2 regions of the Clostridium zhoujianii genome follow, and region 2 is predicted to be linked to the other one. Evidence: predicted binding sites of a transcription regulator. Region 2 holds the regulator's gene; the other holds the start of a gene.
The links. Region 2 encodes CtsR, which represses protease genes until heat stress. Its sites were predicted from a motif close to AAGGTCAANNAAGGTCAAAT; they were not measured.

Region 1: a site for CtsR is predicted at 6,571-6,590, ahead of clpB (ATP-dependent chaperone ClpB). Genes of this name have one in related genera too.

Annotation. Positions count from the first base shown of each region.
Region 1 covers NZ_JBPUTF010000001.1:86,975-96,977, reverse strand. The annotation lists gene ACSYT2_RS00510 (DUF1648 domain-containing protein) at 1-832, opposite strand, end outside; gene ACSYT2_RS00505 (GntR family transcriptional regulator) at 834-1,229, opposite strand; gene ACSYT2_RS00500 (PspC domain-containing protein) at 1,429-1,635, shown strand; gene ACSYT2_RS00495 (ECF transporter S component) at 1,935-2,534, shown strand; gene ACSYT2_RS00490 (alpha/beta-type small acid-soluble spore protein) at 2,729-2,911, shown strand; gene ACSYT2_RS00485 (alpha/beta-type small acid-soluble spore protein) at 3,161-3,343, shown strand; gene ACSYT2_RS00480 (hypothetical protein) at 3,405-3,797, opposite strand; gene clpB (ATP-dependent chaperone ClpB) at 3,912-6,509, opposite strand; gene ACSYT2_RS00470 (helix-turn-helix domain-containing protein) at 6,682-8,757, shown strand; gene ACSYT2_RS00465 (transcriptional regulator) at 8,818-10,003, opposite strand, start outside.
Region 2 covers NZ_JBPUTF010000003.1:6,423-16,425, reverse strand. The annotation lists gene ACSYT2_RS14800 (NADP-dependent glyceraldehyde-3-phosphate dehydrogenase) at 1-1,249, opposite strand, end outside; gene ACSYT2_RS14795 (glutaredoxin domain-containing protein) at 1,283-1,510, opposite strand; gene trxB (thioredoxin-disulfide reductase) at 1,510-2,451, opposite strand; gene ACSYT2_RS14785 (ATP-dependent Clp protease ATP-binding subunit) at 2,623-5,076, opposite strand; gene ACSYT2_RS14780 (protein arginine kinase) at 5,095-6,117, opposite strand; gene ACSYT2_RS14775 (UvrB/UvrC motif-containing protein) at 6,101-6,646, opposite strand; gene ACSYT2_RS14770 (CtsR family transcriptional regulator) at 6,659-7,114, opposite strand; gene ACSYT2_RS14765 (MBL fold metallo-hydrolase) at 7,272-7,940, shown strand; gene fdxA (4Fe-4S ferredoxin) at 7,962-8,132, opposite strand; gene ACSYT2_RS14755 (heavy-metal-associated domain-containing protein) at 8,229-8,432, opposite strand; gene ACSYT2_RS14750 (PSP1 domain-containing protein) at 8,444-9,349, opposite strand; gene ACSYT2_RS14745 (DNA polymerase III subunit delta') at 9,353-10,003, opposite strand, start outside.

The sequences.
Region 1 (10,003 bases), on a different contig from region 2:
ATACAATTGCTAAAGCTCCTGCATATCTAGGATAGAATAATGTAACTTGAATTATCGCAAACATTATTTCCATTTCTAATGCAATTGCAAATAAATATATTACCATATATCTTCTATAGGTATTTTGTTGCTTTAATGTTGCCTTTACAGTACCACTATTTAATATTTTCTTTGCTCTAAGAGTATATATATGGGTTCCCCATAACATAAGTAGTATTCCTATTTGAGTTAATGGTAGTATTGCAAGAGAAAAATACCCATCAAATGTTCCCTTAACACTATACCTATCTGCAATCCCATTTCCATTAAAATGAATTGGGAAAACCTCTGGTAATCTTCCATAGAGAACTATAGTCATAATAATTGTTATTGCTATTATAGGAATTATCCATAAGTATATTTTACTTGATAATGGCTGCTTTTCTATCCCTTCCCCGTTCTTTTTCTTTACTCTCATATCTACTACAACTACATTACTACCAATAGTTCTCCATTTATTTCTTCTCTTTATTTCCTTCATCTCTTTCCAAGAAAATAAATATACAATTTGACTTAGTATTAATATAATAAATAATGAAAATACCAACATAGCAACACTATCTACTATCAATGATATCCCTAAGGTAATTAAAATAGTAATTGGAATAATTAATATATATCTTTTTTTGTATCTTTTTATTGCCTGAATTATCTCATTATCATTCTTATGATCTTCTGGTACTCTAACACCATAAATGATTCCTGTATTAGCTATTTTATCAAGATTATAACCTTGATACATCAATACCCCATAAACTATAAGAAATGTTCCTATTCCCATTATAGCCTCCATTTTACAGTCCTCCTTCTTTACCAGATAAGAATTCCTTATATAAACTATCTATACCATTTTTTATGTCATCGCATGGAACTCCTCTATTAATGCACTCAGCCACCATTATTTCCATCTCTTTTATCATTTTATTTTCAAATTTCTTCTTACTATCCTCTAAAGAAAAAGAAATAACTGCTCCTTTTCTTCTATCCATTCTTATATAACCATCATCTTTAAGCAGTGTATAGCTTTTATTTACAGTATGCATATTTACACCAATTTCTTCTGCTAAGGATCTTACAGATGGTAATTCATCCCCTTCTACAATCTCACCTTTTGCTATACCCTTAATAACCTCATTTTTTATTTGTTGATATATTGGTTCTTCTGAATCTAAATCAATTCTAAGTAGCATCCTTTCACCACCTTAATTTCATCTTATTGTTATACTTAGTATATAACAGTTGTTTTTTTCTTTCAATAATATTTGGTAATTATAATATTAATATCTTAAAAACTTCTTATTTTTTATTATTATATTGATGAATTACTATACTTTCTCTTCATATGGATTATAATAATAATAAGATACTTGCTTATAGGGGGTAGAAACTATGAATTCGTCAAAGAAACTATATAAAAATAAAGCTCTTGGCAAACTTGAAGGTGTTTGTGCAGGCTTTACAGAATACTTCGATGCTGATGTTACTTTAGTTAGAGTCTTCTGGATTCTCGTAACTCTTATGTCCTTCGGATTAGGTTTTGTTGGATATATTGCTTGTGCTATAGTTATGCCAGATAAGAGTAAAATTATAGACTAAATTATTATTAAAATATTTAAATATAAGGAAAGCTAACTATTTTAAATTTATACTTAGCTTTCCTTATATATTTGCCTTAAACTTTCTTGAACTAACAATACCTTTCTTAACATAATAATAATTCCTAATATTCTCTATTTTTTACATATTGAAAATATATTAACAAAATATATTGATAATTTTAGAAATCGTGATAAAATAAAAATCGTCGGTATTCTATTTTAGAAACTGAACTGTAAATCTAATATGAAGATTTGCCGAATTATATCCAATTTGGAATAAGAACGGGGGAAAATTTTATGGAAACAACATCAACAAAACAAAAATTTGGAACAAGACAACTTGTTCTAATAGGAATGCTTTCAGGTATTTCAATTTTCATGGGCCTAACAGGTATAGGATTTATTCCACTACCTTGGATGAAAGCATCAATTATGCATGTACCAGTTATAATAGGTGCAGTATTAGAAGGACCAATAGTAGGTGCCGCAGTTGGATTAGTATTTGGATTATTTTCAATCTATCAAAATATAACTACTCCTGCACTACTATCACCAATATTCATGAATCCAATTATAGCTATAGTTCCTAGAGTATTAATTGGAATTGTATCTTATTATGTATTTAAATTTGTAAAAAATACTTTCCATAAGGAAAAACTAGGCTTAACATTAGCTGCCATTGCTGGAACTGCTACTAATACAATAGGTGTGCTTGGATTAACATATATTCTTGCCTTAGATAAATTTGCAGCATTAAAAGATATCAGTAATTCAGCAGTAGCTTATGCTCTTACTGCAATTGGAACTACAAATGGTATCCCAGAAGTTCTAGTATCTGTACTAATTGTTGTACCAGTAGTTACTGGATTATTTAAAATTTATAAGAGAAAAAAATAAATTATGATTATAAATAGCTGTTGGAATGAGGTTAAACCTCATTCCAACAGCATTTTTTATTTTACCATCTAAGTTTGTACATTTTTCCTATTTTACCTCTTATATCATAGTTTATATTATTTCTCTTTACACACAATAATAGTGCAAAGCAAACAAAGCTTCGCAAAATACAACCGTTAGAGGAGGAATTTATTATGTCACAATCATTAGTACCAGAAGCAAAGAATGGTTTATCAAAATTCAAGAACGAAGTTGCTGGTGAAATGGGCGTTCCTTTCACTGATTACAACGGTAACTTATCTTCAAAACAATGCGGTAGCGTTGGTGGAGAAATGGTTAAGAGAATGGTTCAACAATACGAAAGTGGAATCAAATAATTAACCAAACTTAAATTTCATAAAACTAAATAGAGAAAAGCATGTTACATAACTTGTAACATGCTTTTTCAGGTGATATAGTTAACAATTTTCCTATGAAATTTTATAATTATCATTCCATAAAATGTCTTGTACATTATTCCTATTTTTCCTTTCATATCATAGTTTATATAATTTCTCTTTACACACAATAATAGTGCAAAGCAAACAAAGCTTCGCAAAATACAACCGTTAGAGGAGGAATTTATTATGTCACAATCATTAGTACCAGAAGCAAAGAATGGTTTATCAAAATTCAAGAATGAAGTTGCTGGTGAAATGGGCGTTCCTTTCACTGATTACAACGGTAACTTATCTTCAAAACAATGCGGTAGCGTTGGTGGAGAAATGGTTAAGAGAATGGTTCAACAATACGAAAATGGAATCAAATAATTAACCAAAACAAATGAAAGAATCACGGTGCAAACCGTGATTCTTTTATTTTACTCCTTCATTAAACTGTCCACTTTTCTTCCACATCTGTAAGCATATCTTCAAGGCCATAACTATTAACATTCATATTTATATTTTCCTTTAATAGCTTTGAAATAAGCTCATCCTTTTCATCTTGAAACATCCCACTATCTCTTATCTTTTCAATAAAATCATCTAAATCATATATATGACATTCACCTTCATATACGCCCATCATTGTTCCATAATCCTTCTGATCTTGCTCTTGGTACATATCAAAGTAAGAATATCGTCCTTCATGTGCTCCCGCTAATATTCTATTTAAATACAGTGTACTTATAAAACTCCTTGCATCTGATAGCTCTACGAATCCTACTACATTTCCTGTTGGCTCTACAACAATATAATTATTAACTGGTGTAATGTACTCCATAGTTCAATCCTCCTAAGCAGTTTTCTTATAAAAAAAGAGGGATTAACTTTAATCAATCCCTCTTTGATTATATTATATTTTCTGCCTTTTTGAGCTTTCATATACAAGCTATTTTTACCTTGTAGAAAGTGTCAATTCTTCGTTTTCTCCGTCAACCACTACTGTTGAACCATAATAAACATCGCCTTTTATGATTTTTCTAGCTAAGCTATTTTCAAGGGTATTTTGGATATATCTCTTAAGTGGTCTAGCTCCATATATAGGATCATAACCTTCTTTAGCTAAAATATCCTTTGCTCCATCTGTTATTTCAAGTTTAATATTTTTATCCTTTAATCTATTTCTTACCTCATCTAAGAATATATCAATAATCTTCTTAATTCCATTTTCAGATAATGGTTTAAACATGATTATGTCATCTACTCTATTTAAGAATTCAGGCTTAAATTTACTTCTTAAAGTACCCATAACAAGCTCTTTACTATCTTCACTTATTTCATCTTCCCTATTCTCTAATAAATATTGAGAACCAATATTAGATGTCATAATTATAATAGTATTCTTAAAGTCTACAGTTTTCCCTTTATTATCAGTAAGTCTACCATCATCTAAAATTTGAAGGAATATATTAAATACATCTTCATGAGCTTTTTCTATTTCATCAAATAAAATAACACTATAAGGCTTTCTTCTAACAGCTTCTGTTAATTGACCACCTTGTTCATAACCTACATATCCTGGAGGCGCTCCAACTAATCTAGATACTGAGTGCTTTTCCATATATTCAGACATATCTATTCTAATCATTGCATCTTCGCTATCAAATAAAGTTCTCGCCAATGTCTTTGCAAGTTCAGTTTTACCTACTCCTGTTGGTCCAAGGAATATAAATGAACCTATTGGTTTATTTTCATCCTTTAGTCCTGCTCTAGCTCTAAGTATTGCACTTGAAACAGATTCAACTGCTGCATCTTGACCTATAACTCTTCTTTGCAACTCTTCTTCTAATCTAAGTAACTTTTCTCTTTCTCCTTCAAGAAGATTTGTTACAGGAATTCCAGTCCACTTAGATAGTATTTGAGAAACTTCTTCTTCTGTTACTTCTTCTTTTAGCATAGCTCCTTCATAATTTTCTTTTACTTCCTTCTCTTTCTTTTCTATTTCCTCTTCAAGAACTGGAATTGTAGAATATCTTATTTCAGCTACCTTATTATAGTCGTAAGCTCTCTCATACTTTTCTAAATCTCCTCTAGCATCATCAAGCTTAGTTTTTAAATCTCTTAATGAAGTAATATGCTCTTTTTCTTTTTCATATTTTGCAGTCATTTCATCATTTTTTTCTTTAAGCTCTGCAAGTTCCTTAGTTAAATCTGCTAACCTCTTCTTAGAACCATCATCCTTTTCTTTCTCTAAGGCTTCCTTCTCAATTTCTAATTGGAATACCTTTCTTCTTATAACATCAAGTTCTGTTGGAAGAGAATCTATTTCTGATCTAATCATAGCTCCAGCTTCATCAATTAAGTCAATTGCTTTATCTGGTAGATATCTATCTTGAATATATCTATTAGATAATTTAGCTGCTGCAACTATAGCTGAATCATGAATTCTTATTCCATGATGAATTTCAAATTTTTCTTTTAAGCCTCTTAATATTGAAATAGTATCCTCTACTGTTGGTTCATCTACTATTACTGGTTGGAACCTTCTTTCTAGAGCCTTATCCTTCTCAATATATTGTCTGTACTCATCAAAAGTTGTTGCTCCTATACAATGTAATTCTCCTCTAGCTAATAAAGGTTTAATTAAGTTACCAGCATCCATAGCACCATCTGTCTTACCAGCACCAACTATAGTATGAATTTCATCTATAAATAGAATTATTCTACCTTCACTTGATTGTACTTCTTTAAGTACAGCTTTTAATCTTTCTTCAAATTCACCTCTATATTTAGCACCTGCAATTAATGAACCCATATCAAGTGAGAATATTATTTTATCCTTTAACCCTTCTGGAACATCTCCTCTTACTATTCTTTCTGCAAGTCCCTCAATAATTGCTGTTTTACCCACACCAGGCTCACCAATTAATACTGGATTATTCTTGGTTCTTCTTGATAGAATTCTAACTGTTCTTCTAATTTCTTCATCTCTTCCTATAACTGGATCTAATTTATGCTTTTTAGCTAATTCAACTAAATTGGTTCCATACTTTGAAAGAGCATCATAAGTTCCTTCTGGATCATTAGTCTCTACACGTTGACTACCTCTAACTTCTCCAAGAACTTTCATAAAGTTTCCTTCATTTATATTATATTGTTTAAGAATGTCTCCAACTGTACCTTTTCTTTCCTTATCTAATATTGATAACATTAAATGCTCAACACTAATATAAGAATCTTCAAACTTTTTAGCTATCTCCTCAGCCTTAACTAAAACTTCTTCAACTTTTCTAGTTATATATACCCCTGAGTTATTTGCTCCTTCACCTAAAACCTTAGGCATTGAATCTAAACTTCTCTTAACACTTCCCTTTAGCCCTTTAACATCTACGCCCATTTTAGTGAAAATATTAGGAATTAGTCCATCTTCCTGTTCTACAAGAGCAGCAAAAAGATGAATTACTTCAATTTGTTGATGATTATATTTTACAGCGGTTAAATTTGCGTCATTTAAGGCTTGTTGTACTCTAATTGTCATCTTATCTACGTTCATAACTACTCCTCCTAATTTATTAAATCTTTAATAGTCTTTTCTATATTTTTATATTAATACAAAAGTCAAAGAAAGTCAAAGTGTATTTTTTTATTTTTTAACTTTGTATAAAATACTATTAATTGTTATAATTTGATTATCTAAATTTAAAATAACGAGGTGAAAATAATTAATGAGGAAAGAATATGTAACTTATGCCTCGGATCTACCAATAAATATATCCTATGCCTCTGTGAAAGACTATCCATTACATTGGCATAATTCAATTGAAGTAATTTACGTACTAAAGGGAAAAATTAAGATTTCTATAGACACAGATAATTTTGAACTTTACGAAAATGAAGTGGAAATAATTAATATGGATGAAGCCCATAGAATTCATTCTGATGAAGATAATAAAATACTTATATTTCATATGGACCCTAGCTTCTTTGAAAAGTATTATAAAGATATTAAGAATATAAATTTCTACACTAATACTTCTGATGAAGGTGCACAAGATGATGAAGAATATGATACCCTTCGTATATTTTTAGCTCAAATGTTATGTGAAGTAGTCCAAAGACAAGAAAACTTTGATAAAGAAATTGAATCTATCTTAATTGATTTATTATTTCATCTTATAAACAACTTTCACTACTTACTTTATGAGCAAGAGGAGTTAAAGGATAATAAAGATCAACTTGAAAGATACCATAGAATATCAAAGTATATATTTAATAATTATAATAATAATATTACATTGCAAGAAATAGCTAAGAAGGAGTTTTTGAGTCCACACTATCTCTCTCATGAAATTAAATATGCTACTGGATATAGCTTTACAGATTTAATTAACTTAACAAGGGTTGAAGAATCAGTTAAATTATTACTAGACACAGATATGAGTATTTCGGAGATTTCTGAAGAAGTTGGCTTTTCTCATACAAGGTACTTTAATAAACATTTTAAATCCTACTATAATTTAACTCCTTTACAATTTAGGAGAAAAAATAAAGTAGATGAAAATACTTTAGAGAAATTAAAAAATATAACTTACTATCCTTTAGAGGATGCTATTGAACTTTTGTCCTCTTCTTTAGAGGATTACGAAAGATTTAATTATGAAAATAAACTATGGAATATCCATGTTGATATGAATAATAGTATTGGAAAATTTACAGAAGACTATAAAGATATTCTTAGCTTAGGTGATACCTTTGATTTACTTATTGAAGATAATAAAGATATCCTAGAATCCTTGCAAAATGAAATTAGTTTTAATTATGGAAGAATAGAAAAATTCTTTAATGATGATATGGGTGTATTTAAAGGAAGTGAATTTTTTAACTGGAATAGAGCTAAAACTGTTTTAGAATATCTAGATTATATAAATTTATATCCTTTAATAGTACTAGATAACCTTACTTTTGATTTCAAAGATTATGAGAATGCTTTAAACAGCTTCTATACGTATTTCTCTGAAATTGAATCAATTGATATATCAATAATAAAGTTCCAATTTTCTTCTGAATTAGATTCTGACTTGAAGAATAAATTAAGAACTTTTATTACTGAAAATTTAAATTTCATTTTGCTAAATGATGAATTCACTCAAAAAAGAGATCTAAACATGCTTTATGATACTGCTTATATGCTTCCATATATAATACATAAAGAACTATTTACTGATGAAGATTTAAGCTTTTTAAGGGCCTTTGATGTATTAGAAAGGGAGCCTCATCTAAATAATGAAGTATTTATCGGATCTCCTGGATTAATTAATGATCTAGAAATAAGAAAACCGTCCTACTATGCTTACTATCTTTTAAGTAAATTAGATGGCGAAATAATATCAAAGGATGAGGGATACATCATTACAAAAAATGATGATGGCTTTAGTATACTTCTTTATACTCATAATGAAATACTAGATAACCTCCTAGATAAGGATTATCCTATAGTTAAGAATGGTATATATAAAGCTACTGAGAAAAAGATTTCTCTAAACTTAACTAATGTTAATACTGATTCAAGGATAACTTTCTATGAAATTAACGAAAAGATAGGATCCTCCTATAACTACTGGGTAGCTATGGGGAAACCAGATAGATTAAATCAAGAAGAAATGGAAATTCTATCAAAGGCCTCATTCCCTAAAATTGAATTTAAATATTCTAAAAAAAGTTCAGTCCTTAATATTATCACTAATCTTAAAGGCTATGGTGCTACCCTTATACTTATAAAACCAATGAAAAAAAAGGGGTAATTTAATATATATTTATTATTAATATAACAAAAAGGCATTCTTTATCAGAATGCCCCCCATTTATATTTGTTCTTCCATGCTCATTGCTAATGTAAAATATTTTATTGACTCTTTATAATCCCCAAGATTATAATACATATTCGCCATATCTAAATACCTATTATATCTTTCTTCTTTTGATCCGAATTTAAATAACGAATCTAATGAAATATTCATATACATTTCTGCTTCTTGATGCTTACCTTCTTTTTGAAGTATGCTACCTTTGAAGTAGTATGCTCTTTCAATAAGTTTTATATCATCTGTTTCTATTGATAAATCTAAAGCTTCATCACTTAATTCGTATGCTTTCTCGTATTGTTTATTATTATAAAGCACCTCTATACACTCATTTAAAAACTGAACGTACTTTTGTTTATTATGTGGTGGAAATATTTTTATTCCCTCCATTATCTCTCCTATTGCCCTATCATTTTCTCCTGCCTCAAAGTATGCTTCTCCATATTCACCTTTAGCCATTGCAACTTGAATAGGATTATCCTTCTGATATTCGTATGCTTTTGCAATATATTCTTCTGCATCCTTATGTCTTAGTCTAATACAAACTAATGCATATGCTTGAAATATCATACCTTTACTAAAATTATCTTTTATGCTATCAGAATATTTAACTGATTCTGAAAGTAGCTCATATGCCCTTTCTTCCTTATGTAGCCTGCAATAACATATCCCTTCATTATAAGCTAATGATGCATATAAAGCCTCATTTTTAATCTTATTTTCAAGTATGTTTTCCCTAAGTCTACTATAGTATGCTATAGATTCAGTATATTCTCCATTTTGGAATAAGTATTTAGCCATATCTCTAAAATAAATTATTGTATTCTCTTCTGTGTTTGTTCTCTGATATAAGTCATAATATTGAGAAATTATTAATTGTATATTTTCATACTTATGTTCCTCTAAATAATATGAGAACATTATATGTATAAGTTCGAAAGCAACATCATAATACTTATAATCTATGGCATAAGCTAAGTTATGTCTGATATTTTCTTCAAACTCTTTATCCCTACTAGTACATTTTTTTATTAGGGTAAGATTATTTATCACTTGTTCATAAACATCTTGAACTAAGTAATTAAAATCTACCCCTATCTTATCAGCAATATACTCAATAATCTCTTTATCAGCTTTCACCTTTCCATTTTCAATACAACTCATCTTAGAGATAGAAATCTTATCA
Region 2 (10,003 bases):
ATTGTAAACCATATTCAGAATTATTTGCTATATTTATAGCCTCATCCTTATCCTTTACTCTTATAACTGGAAGTACTGGTCCAAATGGTTCCTCCCAAGCTAATCTCATATCTGTAGTTACATTATCAAATAAAGTAGGATATATTATATTGCCTTCTCTATTACCACCTACTATTAAAGATGCTCCCTTATCCTTAGAATCCTTAATTAATTCTTCTACGAAATCTGCTGCTTTAGCATCTATAAGAGGTACTATATCAACATCTTCTTCTAAAGGATTTCCAACTTTAAGCTTTTCCATCTTAGTCTTAATAATTTCAACTAACTTATCGGCAACCTTATCAACTACTAATATTCTTTTTACTGCTGTACATCTTTGCCCAGAGTATGAGAACGCTCCAGCAACAATATTCTTTGCTGCTAGTTCTAGGTCGGCATCTTCTAATACTATAGCAGCGTCCTTACCACCTAGCTCCATTAATACTGGCACCATTGTAGTTATACTTGAAATTCTCTTACCTACTTCTGTACTACCTGTAAAGTTAACAAAGTCAACTTCTGGATTCGTAACTACGTAGTCTCCTATTTCACTACCTCTACCTGTTATTGTATTTAATACTCCAGCTGGTAAACCTGCTTCTTCAAATACTCTTACTAAGTATAAAGCTGATATACTACCTTGTGTCGCTGGCTTTAGTACTACTGTGTTACCTGCCATTAACGCTGGCGCTATTTTTGATGCCGATAGATTTACCGGATAGTTAAATGGAGATATTGCTAAAACCACTCCTAGTGGTTCTCTAGTTACAACAGATATTTTATCTCTTTTATAACCTGGAAAACTCTCTCCTGGTAAACTTTCTCCTGTAATGTTCTTAGCAGTATCAGCTGTAAATCTTATAAAGTCTGCTGTTCTTACAACTTCTGACTCTGCACTCTTCCTATCCTTAGCTACTTCTTTAACCATTATATCAACAAGATCATCTACTCTTTCCTCTAATAAAGATGCAACCTTATGAAGAATTTCTGCCTTTTTATTGACAGGTATACCCTTCCATTCCTTTTGAGCTTCTCTTGCAACTTTAAGAGTATTGTCAACTTCACTTTTACTCATGGCCCCAATTTTACCTACTAGGCTTCCATCAATAGGCGAATTTATTTCTATTAACTCACTATTTTCTGCAATAACCCACTTTCCACCTATAAGGTTCCTATATACTTTTCCTTCACAACACAAATTACTAAACATAGTAATCCCCCCTTTTTTTATATATCTATCCACTTATTTACCGATAGCTTTATCTATAGCAGACTTATCAAATCCAACTATAATTTCTCCATTTATATCAAGCACAGGTACTGTTCTTTGTCCTGATGCTCTGAATACTTCTTCTCTGTTTTCATGTTCATCTGCAACATTTATTTCATTAAATTCTATGCCCTTTAAATTTAAGTACTTTTTCGCTTTAACACAAGCTGGACACCATGATGTTGAATATATTTTTATCATTATACTTCACTCCTATTTGATACTATAAATTTTTCTGCTTCTAACGCTGCAATTGTTCCATCTGACACCGCTGTAGTAATCTGTCTATATTCTTTCTTTCTAACATCTCCTGCAGCATATACTCCTGCCACTTTTGTTCTCATTAATTCATCAGTTATAATATAACCATTTGATGTTAAATCAATGTATTCTGCAAACTCCGAAGTTTTAGGTTCTGTACCTATATATCCGAATACTGCATCTATATCAATTTCTCTTTCTTCATTTGTAATAGTATTCTTTAATCTCGCTTTTTCTACAAATCTTTCTCCTGTTACATCTACAAGATCTTCATTATATAGAATTTCTATCTTTTCATTGTTAGTAGCACTTTCTATTAAAGCCTTTTCTCCACGGAAATAATCATATCTTCTTATGATATAAACCTTTTTAGCAAATCTGGTTAAAAAGATGGCTTCTTCTAGTGCTGAGTTACCACCACCAACAACTCCTATTATCTTACCTTCATACATTGCACCATCACATACTGCGCAATAATGTATTCCCTTACCAGAAAAGTTACTTTCGCTTGAAATTGGTAGTTTCTTAGGTGTTGCACCTGTAGCAATTATTACAGACTTAGGTTTGTAAATATAGCTTTCAGTTTCTACTATCTTCTCATCGTCTGTTAGGTTAACACTAATTACTGGATCAAATTCATCTATAATAGCGCCTAATTCCTCTGCCTGCTCTTGCATCTTATCAGCTAAATCAGCTCCATCTATACTTTTAAATCCAGGATAATTTTCTATTGTGTAACTATTTCTAACTTGACCACCCATTATGGCATTTTCTAGTAAAATAGTATTTAATTTTGCCCTTGATGCATATATTGATGCGGTTAATCCAGCTGGACCTCCACCTAAAATTACCAAATCTAATTCTTTTATCTCTTTGCTCATAATCTCACTCCTTACCCGGTAGGGGTATAATCATTAACTATATTCTACCACATATAAACTTATTAATCAATAATAATTATTATATAATATCTTGTTAGACAGTAACTATAGTTTCTATTCCCTTTCCTTACTCATCTATTTTAAGCATAATCAAAGGTAAAATACCTACAATCACATTACACTTTGTTCTTTCAATTCACTAAACTCTAATTTATCTTCTCCTACAGAAACAAATAATTTATCTCCTATATTTACATTTCCCATTAATAATTCTTCACTAAGCCTATCTTCTACTTCTTTTGTTATTATTCTTCTTAGCGGACGAGCTCCATAATTAAGATCTATGCCCTTATCGAGTAAATAGTTCTTACATTCATCCTTAAATTCCAACTCAATTCTATTATCCTTTAATCTACTTACAATTGACTTAAGCATTAAATCTACAATTGATAGCATATCTTTCTTGTCAAGCTTATGGAATACTATGGTATCATCGATTCTATTTAGGAATTCTGGCTTAAATTTATTCTTAAGCTCTTCCATTATATTCTCTCTCATCTTTTCATATTCATTATCTATATTATCATCAATAGCAAAGCCCATTGTTTTTTGTTTCTTTATAGTATGCGCACCTACATTAGAAGTCATAATTATAATTGTATTTTTAAAATTTACAACTTTACCCTTTCCATCAGTAAGCCTTCCATCCTCCATAATTTGAAGTAAAATATTAAATACATCTGGATGAGCTTTTTCAATTTCATCTAATAATACAACTGAATATGGCTTTCTTCGTACAGCTTCTGTTAGTTGACCGCCTTCATCATATCCTACATATCCTGGTGGGGATCCTATTAGTCTAGATACAGCGTGTTTTTCCATATATTCAGACATATCTACTCTTATAATACTATTTTCATCAGCAAACATAGCTTCTGCTAATGCCTTACAAAGTTCTGTCTTTCCTACTCCTGTAGGTCCTAAGAATATAAAGCTACCTATTGGCCTCTTAGGATCTCTTAAACCAACTCTTGCTCTTCTAACAGCTCTTGCTACTGATTTCACTGCTTCTGTTTGGCCAACTACCCTTTTATGAAGAATTTCTTCTAATTTTAAAAGTTTATCACTTTCTTTTTCAGTAAGTTTTTCTACAGGTATTCTGGTCCAAGATGACACCACATTCGCTATATTCTCCCTTGTTACTTTAAGTCCTTGAACCGAACTTTGAGTAGTCCAATTTCTCTTGACATAATCTAACTTTTCTTTAAGCTCTTTTTCATTGTCCCTTAAAGTTGCAGCTTTTTCGAACTCCTGCACTCTTATAGCCTCTTCTTTTTCTTTAACCAAATTTTCGATATCTATTTCAATTTGTTTTATGTCTGGCGGTGCTATTAGATTTTCTATACGAATTTTTGCTGCTGCCTCATCCATTAAATCTATTGCCTTATCTGGCATAAATCTATCAGTTATATACCTATCAGATAATTCTACTGATGCCTCTAATGCTTCATCAGTTATTTTAACCCTATGATGGGATTCATATTTATCTCTTAACCCTCTTAATATTTCTAATGTTTCTTCCTTTGAAGGTTCTCCTACTGTAATAGGTTGAAACCTTCTTTCTAATGCTGAGTCCTTCTCTATATGCTTTCTATACTCATCTATTGTAGTTGCACCTATACATTGTATTTCTCCTCTAGCAAGAGCAGGCTTTAGTATATTTGATGCATCTATTGCCCCTTCAGCTCCACCAGCTCCAATTATAGTGTGTATTTCATCAATAAAAGCTATGATATTTTTATTACTTCTTATTTCTTCCATAACCTTTTTTAATCTATCCTCAAATTCTCCACGATACTTTGCTCCTGCAATCATAGAACTTAAATCTAAACTTACTACTCTCTTATCTCTTAATATTTCTGGTATATTACCTTCTATAATTCTTTGTGCTAATCCTTCTACCACGGCTGTTTTACCTACCCCTGGTTCACCTATTAAACACGGATTATTTTTTATTCTTCTGCATAGTATCTCCAACACCCTTTGATTCTCTAAATCTCTTCCTATTACAGGATCTAATCTTCCCTCTCTAGCCATATCAGTTAGATCTCTACTATATTGATCCAACATAGGTGTTTTATTATCTTTTCCAATAGCTTCACCACTATCTTTTACTTGATCATCCTCTTTACCAGATAAGAATAATACTAAGTCATTCTTTATTTCCTTAAAATCAAGCTTAAGCTGAGATAGTATCGTATACGCTACCCCTTCATCTTCACTTATTAATGCTAATAATAAGTGTTCTGGACTAACATATTTGTGCCCTAACTTTTTCGCTTCAATAAAGCTTTCATCAAACAACCTCTTAGTTCTTGGAGTCAATAACAACTCACCTTTTGGCATTGCGCTTTCTCCGTATCCTAAATAATCATCTACCAAAGCTCTTATCTCTTCAGCTTCTACTCCATATTTATTTAATAGCTCTTTAGAGTACCCACCTTCAGCCATAATACCTAAAAGTATGTGCTCTGTACCTATATAACCATGTTTAAAGTTTTGTGATTCTTTTTGAGCACCCATAATAACTAATTGAGCTCTTTCTGTAAATCTCCCATATGCCATATACAACACCTCCTAAAACTAACCTTGTCCTAATATATCTTTTACTAACTTTGCTCTCTCTATATTCTTCTCATTATCACTTAATACTTTTTCTGACTTACTTTGTATTACTGAATCTCTTGTGTCTACAAGTAACCTATTTAAAACCTTCTTATCTACTTTTAATAATGACATCTCAACACCCAATCTTAGATTCGATGATAAATCTAAAATCTCGTTATAAGTTAAGATTATTGCATTTTTTAGTATTCCATAAGACCTAAAAATTTTATCTTCTATTTCATACTTATATTTTGTCATGAGGATTTCTCTAGATTTCTTCTCCTCATTAATAATATTAAATACTACCCCTTCTAAATTACTAATAATTTCTTCTTCATTTACCCCTAATGTGATTTGATTAGACACTTGATATATATTACCACATGCCTTTATTCTTTCACCGTACATAGCCCTTATATTCATACCTACTTGATTTAATCCCTTAGATATATTCTGAATCTCTTCACTCATTGTTATAGCTGGTAAATGAATTATTACTGATGCTTTTATTCCTGTCCCCATATTTGTTGGTCTAGCTGTAAGATACCCATACTCCTCATGGAATGAGTATGGAATTTCCCCTTCAATAAAATCATCTATCTTATTTGATTCAATATACGCTTCTTTAATATTTAATCCATCTGCTATAGACTGTATTCTTAGATGATCCTCTTCATTAATCATTACTGATATAGTTTCATCCCTATTAATTACAAATGCACTCCTATCCCTTCTTTTTAAAAGATCCTCACTAATAAGACCCCTTTCAACATAGAATTTTGATGATTTATAATCCATTTCGTAAAGCTTAACTAACTCTAATTCTTCCTCTTCCATATTTCTAGATAATATTTCATAAACCTTATCCACATAATTAATAGCGTCCTCTAACTCCATCTTATCTGTAAATAGTAAATCCTCAAAGTTTCTAGCTAACCTCACTCTACTACTTAAAACTATATCTTCTGGTAAAGCTTCACTATCAATCCAATTTCTCATTTCTATTCACCTCTTCCTTAGCCCCTTCTAAAAGTTTAATTTCATCTCTGATAATTGCTGCCTTCTCATACTCTTCAGTTATTATAGCTTTTTGTAAATCTTGCCTTAACTTATTAATTCTCTTTTTTTCTATAAATTTATTTCCTGTCTTTCTTGGTATCTTTCCTATATGCTCTAGATCTCCTTGTAATCTTTTTATTACTGGTTTCAATGAATCTGAAAAGCTATCATAGCATTCACTACATCCAAGCTGTCCACTTTTCTTATACTGTGAATAGGTAAGGCCACATTTCTTACATACTACTTCTATCTTGCTACTTTTATTACCACTTTTCTCTAAAGATTCAAATAATCCTCCCAAAATATTTTGAAGGGATAAGTTTTCTGATTTACCTAATGAGGATAATAGTGGTACGTCTGAAATCTCTTTAGCACAATCATCACATAGCCAAAGCTTACTTTTTTCGCTATTAATAAATTTTATTATATGTATTGTTGCTACTTTTTTATTGCACTTCTCACACAACATATATATTCCCCCTTACACTAATACAACCATGAGCATTCCTTTTAATATATCTGCTCTTAATTTATTTCTATTCTCCATAGATGATAAAGTTCTATCATTAACCGCCATTTTCATGATTTCCATTTCTCTCTCCGTTATCATCTTTAAATCTAATAAGTTTTGAATTAAGGAAACTGCATTATGATAAGTTATAGATTCACCTATAGCCTCATAAATCACCCTATTTCTTCTTTCTGTTCCATCATAGCTTACTTGCTTAATTACTATATATCCCCCTCCTCCTCTTCTACTCTCTATAATATACCCTTTCTCATAGGTAAATCTTGTTGTTAATACATAGTTTATTTGTGATGGTGCGCATCTAAATTGATCCGCTAATTCGTTTCTTTGAATCAATACTTTATCTCCACCATTTTCATTAAGCATATCTTTTATAAAGTTCTCAATTATATCAGAAAGTCTTGCCATAATATCTCCTTTTTAAACTATTGTTTTTGACTTACTTTGACCTTTTCTTTATATATTAATATTTATTTTTATTTTTATCAAGTTTATTATATCTCATATGTTTAATTATATTACTTTTAGGGAAAATATATTTAAAGAAAGCTTTATGGAGGTTATTATGTTAATTCATTGGTTTGGTAAATGTTCATTTTTATTACAAGATTCTCTCGGTAGGAGAATACTTACTGATCCCTTTGACTTAAGCCCTACTGAAAGACTTTTAAATCTTAATCCACAAATAATAACATTAAGCCATGAGCATATAGAAGTAAATTCTAAAGCCCTTGAAAATAATAAGTGTTCAATAATTAATAAAGCTGGAGATTATAACTTAGATTTTTCAAGTATTGAAGGCTATCGTTCTTATCAAGATAAGGTTTTAGGAGTGAAAAGAGGCTTTAATATAATATATAAAATAATTTTTGATAATTTAAATATATGTCACCTAGGGCGTCTAGGTCATATGCTTACTGATGAAACCATAAATTCTTTGGGGACTATAGACATTCTATTTGTTCCTGTAGGGGGACAATTCACGCTAAACGGGCTAGAAGCAGCTAAGTTAGTAAAAAAAGTTAACCCCAAAGTAGTAATTCCTATGTATTATAAAACATCTAATTCATCATTATACTTAGATAGTCCTAAAGACTTCTTAACTTCTATGAAATACATAAGTAATTTAAAAGAAACTCTTTTAGATACAAATAATATTGACTTTAATATACATTCTAAAACAATTTTAATGAAAAAAAGTAGCTTAAATTGCATAGAAAAAAAGACCGTCTAAGGACGATCTTTTTAAGTATTATTACTCTTGTTCTGGTGCTCCTACTGGGCAAACATTAGCACAGTTTCCACAATCGATACAAGTATCTGCGTCTATAACAAATTGAGTATCTCCTTGGCTTATAGCATCTACTGGACATTCAGCTGCACATGCTCCGCAGTTTACACATGAATCATTAATTACAAATGCCATTAAAAACACCTCCTAAATTTTATGGTAATTACACCATAATTATTTTAACACGTTTTTTATTGTTTTTAAAGCACTTTATAAAATTTTACATTTCGCCTATATTACCATATAACCTATATTTTCTATAGATTCAATTATCTTATCCAAGCTTAAAAAGCTTTCATTATAAATGATTTGTACTTCCTTTTTCTCAAGAGATATTTCACAAGCAATAACCCCCTCATTGCTGGCAATTGCCCTTTGAATATTTCCAACATCCCCTGATTTACTAATATCACAAACTCTAATTATAGATTTCATGAAATCTCCTCCTACTTTTCATTTATAAGATTTTTTATAAGCTTCTTATCCTCTTCTGATTCAATTTCTAGTCTTATATCCTTTTCATCAACAGAGTCTTCATAGCTTCCAGAAACCAATTCTATATTTTCAATTTTAAACTCTTGAATTATTTCTTCATCGCCTCTCTTATATTTAACCTTAACAGACTCTTTAACGGTATTATTTCCTATTACTTCTCCATTACCTTCTTCTGTTGTAACTATTGAACCAACCTTAGGCAACCTCTTTCTTATATCTTCGTATGTGCTTTGCTCATAATTTAAACAGCACATTAATCTACCACATATACCTGATATCTTAGTTGGATTTAAAGATAAGTTTTGCTCCTTTGCCATCTTAATTGATACTGAGGCAAAGTCTCCTAGGAATGATGAACAGCACATAGGCCTACCACAAGGTCCTAGACCACCAATCATTTTTGCTTCATCTCTTACGCCAATTTGTCTAAGTTCTATCCTTGTCTTGAATATTGTGGCTAAATCCTTAACCAACTCTCTAAAATCTACTCTTCCATCTGCTGTAAAATAGAATATTACCTTATTATTATCGAATGTATACTCTACATCTATAAGCTTCATATGTAGATTATGTTCTTCTATTTTCTTTAAGCATACTTCAAGAGCATTCTCTTCTTTGCTCTTATTCTCCTTATGCTTAGCTATATCTTTTTCATCTGCAACTCTTAAAACACTCTTTAGAGGTGATATTATATCTTCTTCACTAATCTCCTTGATACCTATAACACATTCTCCAAATTCTATCCCTCTAGCAGTTTCAACTACTACATAGTCACCTTTGTTTATATTTAATTCATTCGGTCCGAAGTAATATATTTTACCGGCCTTTTTAAATCTTATTCCTACAACTTTTATCATTAATTAACCCTCCAAAAAGCCTATAAGCATTACACTTATAGTCATTGAATAATTTGTGTTACTCATTAAATTAACTCTCGCTTCTTTAACATGTTCTAACATTGAATTTAACTTTTTATAAGATAGTGAATTTGCTAATTCGCATATATCTTCAAATCTATCAACATTAATAATTATATTTTTGTTTTCTAACTCTTTATAAACCATTATATCTCTTATAAAGGAAGCAAGTAAGTTTAGTAATTCTTCCTTCTCAGTTTTATAACTGGTAAATTTATTTTCATAATCTAATACAGTACTACTATTTCGTTTTTCTATATCCTTGAGCAAGTCCACAATAGTACTTCTTAATTTTTCTAAATTCTCATCTTTCAGCATTTTCTCAGCTCTACCTGGTATACCTTCACCATATGCTAAAGCTGCTAGTATTTTATCCTCATTTAACTCCCCTAGTCTACTTATATATCTAATCATATCATCTTTCTCTATTGGAGTTAATTTATATATTTGACATCTAGATTTAATTGTATCTAACATTATTTCCAAGCTTTCACTTAATAAAATTATATATACCCCTGTTGGTGGTTCTTCAATTGTCTTTAGTAACGCATTCTGAGCTTGAACTGTTAATTTGCTTCCTTCATGAATAATAAT